Regions from separate parts of the Lentzea kristufekii genome, predicted to be linked through region 2. Evidence: riboswitches for the same ligand, from Rfam matches in the RefSeq annotation. Region 2 holds a riboswitch; the other holds the start of a gene.
What was found. Region 2 has a riboswitch for glycine ahead of gcvP (aminomethyl-transferring glycine dehydrogenase). Riboswitches for the same ligand answer to the same signal wherever they lie in the genome.
Positions count from the first base shown of each region.

Region 1: another riboswitch for glycine. It lies ahead of gcvT (glycine cleavage system aminomethyltransferase GcvT); the one in region 2 lies ahead of gcvP (aminomethyl-transferring glycine dehydrogenase).

Region 1 is NZ_JAXAVV010000001.1:233,457-237,914, reverse strand. Features, by position in the region: gene SK571_RS01200 (transcriptional regulator) at 160-651, shown strand; gene SK571_RS01195 (hypothetical protein) at 849-1,202, shown strand; gene SK571_RS01190 (DUF3817 domain-containing protein) at 1,217-1,519, shown strand; glycine riboswitch at 1,565-1,655, shown strand; glycine riboswitch at 1,657-1,747, shown strand; gene gcvT (glycine cleavage system aminomethyltransferase GcvT) at 1,847-2,941, shown strand; gene glyA (serine hydroxymethyltransferase) at 2,955-4,220, shown strand; gene SK571_RS01175 (COG4315 family predicted lipoprotein) at 4,385-4,458, opposite strand, start outside.
Region 2 is NZ_JAXAVV010000014.1:235,463-239,920, forward strand. Features, by position in the region: gene gcvP (aminomethyl-transferring glycine dehydrogenase) at 1-2,534, opposite strand, end outside; glycine riboswitch at 2,583-2,689, opposite strand; glycine riboswitch at 2,693-2,788, opposite strand; gene SK571_RS27980 (Clp protease N-terminal domain-containing protein) at 2,845-3,816, opposite strand; gene SK571_RS27985 (MerR family transcriptional regulator) at 3,904-4,458, opposite strand, start outside.

The DNA.
Region 1 (4,458 bases), on a different contig from region 2:
GTCGGTGATCCTCGGCCGTCCGCGTTGAGCCGGATGGGTGGAATGAGGCCAATCACGCACTGGTAACGGGTGTTCTGGGGATTCAGGGTCTGGCGATTGTCAGACCTACCGAATACCTTCCGCTGCAATGGCCGATCCCCGACCGACGAGGAGGCACATATGGTCGAGGACTCCGGGGTCCACGAGCTGTTGCAGCAGTGGGCGGCTGAACGGTCTGATGACGCAGAGATGCAGGAGGTGAACCGGATCAAGAACGCATGGCTCGCGGAGGCTCCCCCCTCGGCGCCAGGCATCCCCGTGCAGCGGGGAGGCAGGAGCGGGTCGCGTGGCTTGGTCAAGGTCGACTCGGCGGATCCGGCCTACGTGGCCGCGATGCGCAAGCGGGCGCCGGAGGCACCCGAGGCACTGCTCGCCGCCGCGGCGAGCTACTGGCAGCTGGTGGGCGACGTCGCCGAGGCCGAGCAGTGGTGGGACGCGGGCATCAGCCCGTTGGACCAGCGCGCGCTCGACTACCGCGCGGCGGGCCTGTCTCCTGCCGACCTCGGTCGGCGCCTGGGACCGATGACGGTTCTCCAGCACCTTCGCCGCGGTTCTGCCGCAGCCTGGTGCGTCGCACGTCTGCAGAGGCAGCGCCGGGACGGCGTGGCGTAGTGGGGAACGGGGCTCCACGATTGGGGCCCCTATGTTCGCGGAACGCGCTCACGGAAATCGTTTCGCGTGTTCTATGGGGGCCAAGCCCCCACGCCCCAGCCGGGGGCGAGCCCCCGGACCCCCACAGGGTGGCCTCCGTGAGGAGGCCTCACCCAAGTAGTGTGGAAGTCGTGCGCGGCCTCCTTACTCCCCAGCGTGTGCTGATCGCGTTCGCCTGTCTGGCGGCGCTGGTCGCCTGTTGCGGGCTCGCGTGGTGGCAGTGGCAGCGCTTCGAGTCCGCCAGCGGCACGTTCCAGAACCTCGGTTACGTGCTCCAGTGGCCGCTCTTCGGCCTCTTCCCCCTCTTCATGGTGTGGCGTTTCCGCCGTTTGTCGCGCCAGAACCGTGACGCGGATCTCGCACCGGAGCCGGTTGCGCCCGCTCCCCGCCCGGTGGCTACCGTTGACGCCGTCAAACCCGCGCCTGTCGAGCACTTCGACGACGAAGAAGACGCGGAGCTCGCGGCCTACAACCGCATGCTCGCGGACCTCAACGCGCGGGACGGTCGTTGAGCGAAGGCGGGCAGATGAAGGGTGCGTTGACCCGGTTCAGGGTCATGGCTTACGTGGTCGGAGTCTTCCTGTTGCTCCTGGTCGTGGCCATGGTGCTCAAGTACGCCGCGGACATGGACGGCGCGATGAAGGTCGTCGGCCCGATCCACGGCTTCCTCTACGCCATCTACCTGGTGATTTCGGTCGACCTGGCGCTGAAGCTGCGCTGGTCGATCAAGGGCACCGCGCTGGTGCTGGTCGCCGGCACGATCCCGTTCCTGTCCTTCTGGGCGGAGCGCAAGGTGGTCGAGAAGACTGCGCAGGGCGTCCCGCTGTGACGTTTGGCCTGCTAGCGTCTGGGGCTGACAACTGAACACGGCCGTCGATGTCGCGCGGAAGAGACCCCTTTCGAAGGGGCGCCGAAGGAGCAATCCCTCCCCGGAATCTCTCAGGCACAGATACCGCACGACGAAGGCAACTCTGGAAAGCAGGCTCATCAGCAGCCTCGCCCACGGTGCAAGTCGCGCTCCGCGCGGCGAAGCTCTCAGGCTCATGACAGAGGGGGAGGCTCGCTCTAGTGAGGAGTCTCCGATGGACCGTGTCATTCTTCTGATGCCTCAGCCGGCCGCGTCCGGCTCTTCGGCGCACCCTGGAGGAGCGTTCTGATGTCCCGCCTCACGCCTCTGAACGCCGAGCACGAGCAGCTCGGCGCGATGTTCACCGACTTCGCGGGCTGGCGGATGCCGCTGCGCTACTCGTCCGAGCTCGCGGAGCACCACGCGGTGCGCACGACCGCGGGCCTGTTCGACCTCACGCACATGGGTGAGATCGTCCTGACCGGACCGCAGGCCGGTGAGGCCCTCGACTACGCGCTGGTCGGCCACATCTCGGCACTGGCCGTCGGCAAGGCGCGCTACACGATGATCACCCAGGCCGACGGCGGCGTGATCGACGACCTGATCGTGTACCGCCTGGGCGACCAGGAGTTCATGGTCGTCGCGAACGCCTCGAACGCTCTGGTCGTCGCCGAGGCCCTGGTCGAGCGTGCCGCCGGGTTCGACACCGTCGTCACGGACGCCTCGACCGACTACGCGCTGATCGCGATCCAGGGCCCGAAGTCGGTCGAGATCCTCTCCGGCCTGACCGAGACCGACCTGTCGACGGTCAAGTACTACGCCTCGTACCCGTCCACCGTGGCCGGTGTCGACGCGCTGCTCGCCCGCACCGGGTACACCGGTGAGGAGGGCTTCGAGCTCTTCGTCGCGCCCGCCGACGCGCCCGCGGTCTGGGCGGCGTTGCTGGCCGCGGGCGAGGCGCACGAGCTCAAGCCGTGCGGTCTCGGCTGCCGCGACACGTTGCGTCTCGAAGCCGGGATGCCCTTGTACGGCAACGAACTCACGACGTCGCTGACGCCCTACAACGCGAACCTGGGCCGCGTGGTGAAGCTCGACAAGCCCGGCGACTTCGTGGGCCGCGAGGCGCTGACCAAGGTCGCCGAGTCCGGGGTGGACTCGGTCCTCGTCGGACTGAAGACGCCCGAGCGCCGCGCCCCGCGCCACGGCTACGCGGTGCTCGACGGCGACGAGGTCGTGGGCGAGGTGACGTCGGGCGCGCTGTCCCCGACCCTCGGCTACTCCGTCGCCATGGCCTACGTGTCGAAGGCCAGTGCCGAGCCCGGCACCTCACTGCTGGTGGACGTCCGCGGCAAGAAGCAGCCGGTCGAGGTCGTCGCACTTCCGTTCTACAAGCGCGCCAAGTAGGGAGATCCTCCAGATGTCCGACCAGTTCAACGCCTCCCTCGCGGAGTACGACCCCGAGGTGGCCGAGGCCGTTGCGGCCGAGCTGGCACGCCAGCAGGGCACGCTCGAGATGATCGCCTCGGAGAACTTCACGCCCGTCTCGGTGCTGCAGGCCCAGGGCTCCGTCCTCACCAACAAGTACGCGGAGGGCTACCCCGGCCGCCGCTACTACGGCGGCTGCGAGCACGTGGACGTCGTCGAGCGTCTCGCCATCGAGCGCATCAAGTCGCTCTTCGGCGCCGGTTTCGCGAACGTCCAGCCGCACTCGGGTGCGCAGGCCAACGCGGCCGCGATGTTCGCTCTGCTCCAGCCCGGCGACACGATCCTGGGCCTGGACCTCGCGCACGGCGGCCACCTGACGCACGGCATGCGCATCAACTTCTCCGGCAAGCTCTACAACGTCGTGCCGTACCACGTCGCGGACTCCGACGGCCGCGTCGACATGGCCGAGGTCGAGCGCCTGGCGCAGGAGCACCGGCCGAAGCTGATCGTCGCCGGCTGGTCCGCCTACCCGCGCCAGCTGGACTTCGCCGAGTTCCGCCGCATCGCGGACTCGGTCGAGGCGTACCTGATGGTCGACATGGCGCACTTCGCCGGCCTCGTGGCCGCCGACCTGCACCCGTCGCCCGTGCCGCACGCGCACGTCACGACGACCACGACCCACAAGACCCTCGGCGGTCCCCGTGGCGGCGTGATCCTGTCGAACGACGCCGACATCGCCAAGAAGATCAACTCGGCGGTGTTCCCCGGCCAGCAGGGCGGCCCGCTGGAGCACGTGATCGCGGCCAAGGCGGTGGCGTTCAAGCACGCCGCCTCGCCGGAGTTCGCGGACCGCCAGCGCCGCACGCTCGAGGGCGCGCGGATCCTGGCCGAGCGCCTGTCGCAGGCGGACGTCGCGGCGGCCGGCGTGAAGGTGCTGACCGGGGGCACGGACGTGCACCTGGTCCTCGTCGACCTGGTCAACTCCGAGCTGGACGGCAAGCAGGCCGAGGACGTGCTGCACCAGATCGGCATCACGGTCAACCGCAACGCCGTGCCGAACGACCCGCGCCCGCCGATGGTGACGTCCGGCCTGCGGATCGGTACGCCGGCGCTCGCGACCCGCGGGTTCGGCGAGGTGGACTTCACCGAGGTCGCCGACGTGATCGCGGAGGCCCTGAAGCCGGGCGCGGCGATCGACGAGCTGCGTGCGCGCGTCGAGGTGCTGGCGGCGAAGCACCCGCTGTACTCCACGCTCTGACGCTGAACCACGAGGGGCGCCACCGGAAGATCCGGTGGCGCCCCTCGCGTTTGTGATCCGAGAGCGAAACGACGGGAACCCCGGCCCCTTCCCCAGGGCCGGGGTTTCACCATGTCAGGGTGATGTGTGTTTCAGGTGGACCGTCCTAATGGGATGCTGTGGGGTTAGGCGGCGGGTGCCGTGACGCCAGGGGGCAGGCATTCCACGTTGCGCTTGCCGTCAGGCTGGATCACGAACC
Region 2 (4,458 bases):
GTCACGCCGGTGGCCTTGGTGATCGGGCGCAGGTCGAGGATGCACTCGTGGGCCACGAAGCCGCCCTCGCCGGTGTAGAGGACCGGGTAGTGCTCGTCGAGGCGGCGGGCCACGTAGTTCGCGGCCGCCACGGCGGTCAGGGTCGCGCGGCGCAGGCCGTCGCCGCCCATCATGCGCACGTACGCCCACGAGATCGGCAGGATCGACGCGGAACCCCACGGGGCGCCCGAGATCGGGCCGACACCGGTGGCCGGTCCCGCGGTCGGCTGCAGCGGGTGGTTCGGCAGGAACGGGGCGAGGTGGGACTTCACACCGATCGGGCCGACGCCGGGGCCACCGCCGCCGTGCGGGATGCAGAACGTCTTGTGCAGGTTCAGGTGCGAGACGTCCGAGCCGAACTTGCCGTAGCGGGCCAGGCCGATCAACGCGTTGAGGTTCGCGCCGTCGACGTACACCTGACCGCCCGCGTCGTGGACCAGGCCGCAGACCTCGCGGACGGTGTCCTCGTACACGCCGTGCGTCGACGGGTAGGTGATCATGATCGCGGCGAGGTCGTCGGCGTGCTCGGCGACCGTGGTGCGCAGATGGCCCATGTCGATGTTGCCCTTGTCGTCGCACTTCACGACGACGACGCGCATACCGGCCATGACGGCGGACGCGGCGTTGGTGCCGTGGGCGGACGACGGGATCAGGCAGACGTCGCGGTCGGCGTTGCCGTTCGCGCGGTGGTAGGCGCGGATCGCGAGCAGGCCCGCGAACTCACCCTGCGAACCGGCGTTGGGCTGCAGCGACACCGCGTCGTAGCCGGTGACCTCGGCGAGCCAGGCCTCCAGGTCCGAGACGATCTTCAGCAGGCCCTTGGCGTCCTCGACCGGCGCGAACGGGTGCAGCGTCGAGAACTCCGGCCACGTGATGGACTCCATCTCCGCGGTGGCGTTCAGCTTCATCGTGCAGGAGCCGAGCGGGATCATGCTGCGGTCCAGGGCGACGTCCTTGTCGGACAACGCGCGCAGGTAGCGCAGCAGCGCGGTCTCGGAGCGGTGCGCGTGGAAGACCGGGTGGGTCAGGTAGTCCGAGGTGCGGCGCAGGTCGGCCGGGATGCCGTCGGCGGTGTCGGCGTCGATGGCGTCCACATCGGACCCCGTGACACCGAAGGCCTCCCACACCGCGACGATGTGCGCACGCGTCGTCTTCTCGTCGCAAGCGATTGCCACGACGTCGTCGTCGACCTTGCGGAGGTTGATGCCGGCCTCGCGCGCCTTCTCGACGACAGCGGCGGCCTGGCCCTCGACGCGCACCTGGACGGTGTCGAAGAACTCGCCGTGCACGACGTCGAGCCCGGCCTCGCACAGGCCCGTGGCGAGCACGGTGGCCAGGCGGTGCACGCGGGTCGCGATCGAACGCAGGCCCTCGGGACCGTGGTAGACGGCGTACATGGACGCGATCACGGCCAGCAGCACCTGCGCGGTGCAGATGTTCGACGTGGCCTTCTCGCGGCGGATGTGCTGCTCGCGCGTCTGCAGGGCCAGGCGGTAGGCCAGCGAGCCGTCGGCGTCGACGGAGACACCGACGAGACGGCCGGGCAGCTGACGCTCCAGACCGGACCGGACGGCCATGTAGCCGGCGTGCGGGCCACCGAAGCCGATCGGCACGCCGAAGCGCTGCGTGGTGCCGATGACGACGTCCGCGCCGATCTCACCCGGCGCGCGCAGCAGCGTCAGCGCCAGCAGGTCGGCGACGACGACGGCCTGGGCGCCGGCGGCGTGGATCTCCTCGATCAACGCGGCCTGGTCGCGCACCACACCGGACGCGCCGGGGTACGACAGCAGCACGCCGAAGAAGTCGCCACCCAGGCCCAGTCCCTCGATGCCCTGCGACAGGTCCGCGACGACGATCTCGATGCCCAGCGGCTCGGCGCGCGTCTCGATGACGGCCAGCGTCTGCGGCAGCGTGTCGGCGTCGATGACGAACTTGTTCGACTTGGACTTGCCGGCGCGGCGCACCAGCGTCATCGCCTCGGCGGCGGCGGTCGACTCGTCCAGCATGGACGCGTTCGCGACCGGCAGGCCCGTCAGGTCGCCGACCATGGTCTGGAAGTTCAGCAGCGCTTCGAGGCGCCCCTGCGAGATCTCCGGCTGGTACGGCGTGTACGCGGTGTACCAGGCGGGCGACTCGAGCACGTTGCGCAGGATCACGCCCGGCGTCACGGTGTCGTAGTAGCCGAGGCCGATCATCTGCGTCATCGGGCGGTTCTGCGAGGCGAGCTCACGGAGCTCGGCCAGCGCCTCGGTCTCGGTGGCCGGGGCGGGCAGGTCCAGCACGAGGTCGCGCTCGTGAATGGACGAAGGCACCGCGTGCTGCGCCAGCTCCTCGAGCGAACCGACGCCGATGACGTCGAGGATGCGCGCGAGTTCGGCGGGGCGCGGACCCACGTGCCGGTCGGCGAACGGGGTGCCGTGCTCGAGAGCGGCGAGCGGAATCCGGAGGGGGTGGGCCCCCTGCTGGGGGTCGGTATTAACAGAGTCCTGCGTCATCAAACGCCTCCGGGGGCTGCGGGCACACGTGTCCTGGTGCCCTCCCCGCTCTGTCCGTACCCCGAGGGGCGCCTGAGAGGTTCACCCACCGGTCAGGATGGGCTTTCACCGTCGGCGGGATCGCCAGAAAACACCTGGTGATCCACTTTCCAGAGGCGTCTCGCTCGGCGGTCCTGGATGCCTGAGAGGTTCCCGGGGAGGGACTTGCTCCTTCGGCGCCGGGCTCGGGGCCCGGTCTCTCCCGCCAGAGTTCAGCGACTACCCGAGAAGAATACCCGCAGGCAGCTCAGGTAGTCCCTAGGGACGCGACCTACATCTCAGTCCGAAGACCGGCGAGCGCCCCGGCGACCGGGTCCGCGGGGTCGTCGCGCAACGCCACGAGCAGATGCGTGGTGCCCACGACGGCGTCGCCGCGACGGGCCGCGACGAGCTTCGCCCGTTCCACCGCACGCTCCACCTTGCCGCCGCTGACGGGCAACGCTGCCAGGTCGATTCCCGCCTCGCGCAACGCCGCCGCCCCGCCCGACTCGAACTCCGGCTTCAGCCTCCTGCCCGCCACCTCCAACTGGCGGTCGACCGACACCACCGCCTCCACCAGATCGCGGGACGACACCTCTCGCCTCGCGGCCACGGCCAGCCGTCCGGCCTCGTTGCGCACGACGGTCAGCACCGGCCCGCCCAGCCCCTGGCCGCGCGCGACCCAGCGCAGCAGCCAGCGCACGTACCCGCCGCCGGAGTCCCCCTCAAGTGCTCCCGCCTTGCGCAGCAACCGCACGGCGGGCGCTTCCTCGATCTCCGCGTAGGGCCGCGTGGCATCGGCCCGCACCGCGGCGGCCACCGCCTCGACGTCGACTCCGCGCAGCACGAACAGGTCGGCGGCACGTCCGGAACCCTGTTCCAGCAACGCGAGCGAGAGGTGGGTCGTGGTCAGCACGCCGTCGCCGGCCCGTGCGACCGCCGCGAGCAGACACTCCTCCAGAGCGCGGCTGACGGGCGGCACGGTCTCGAGGAGGAGGCGGTCGCAGGCGACGTTCATCAACGCCGTGACGTCCGGATGAGCCTCGGGAACGACGCCACCGTCGACGTCCGCCCAGTGCTCGTGCCCCCGCGCCATCGCCTGGGCCCGCAGCGACTTCACGCCGAGCTTGCGGCCGGGTCCGACGGTGTCGATCAGCGAGATCAGCAGGTTCTCGGTGCCGAGGAAGCCGAACTCCAGCCGGACCGCGCGCTGCGCCGCCGCTTCCAGCACCTTCACGACCTGATAGGAGGGGGTGATCGTCATGCCGGAAACGCTAGGGAACAACAAGATCCGGGCGCTTCCGCCGACCGGCCACTCACCAGCGCCAGTCGGCCACGATCATCAGGCCGGTCAGCCGGTGGCGCGCTCGCGACGCCGGCGGGTCAGCTCGTCCTCGGTCATCGGGGCGATCTCGACGCCGTCCGCACGTTCGGCCGGGAACTCGTGGATCGTGCCGGAGATCTCCCGCATCGCACCGCTGACCGCGATGCCGAACACGCCCTGGCCGCCCTGCAGCAGGTCGACGACCTCTTCGGGCGAGGTGCACTCGTAGACGGTGGTGCCGTCGGAGAAGAGCGTGATCTTCGCCAGGTCCTGCACGCCGCGGCGGCGCAGGTGGTCGACCGCGACCCTGATGTTCTGCAAGGAGACACCGGTGTCCAGCAGCCGCTTCACGACCTTGAGCACCAGGATGTCCTTGAAGGAGTACAACCGCTGGCTGCCGGAGCCGTGCGCCATCCTTATCGTCGGCGCGACCAGACCGGTCCTTGCCCAGTAGTCGAGCTGCCGGTACGTGATGCCCGCGATCTGACATGCCGCGGGTCCTCGGTAACCGACGAGCTCGTCCGGCAGCGAGGAGTCCGGGAACAGTTCACCCTGCAGCCCGGATTCGGCCCTCAAGGGCGC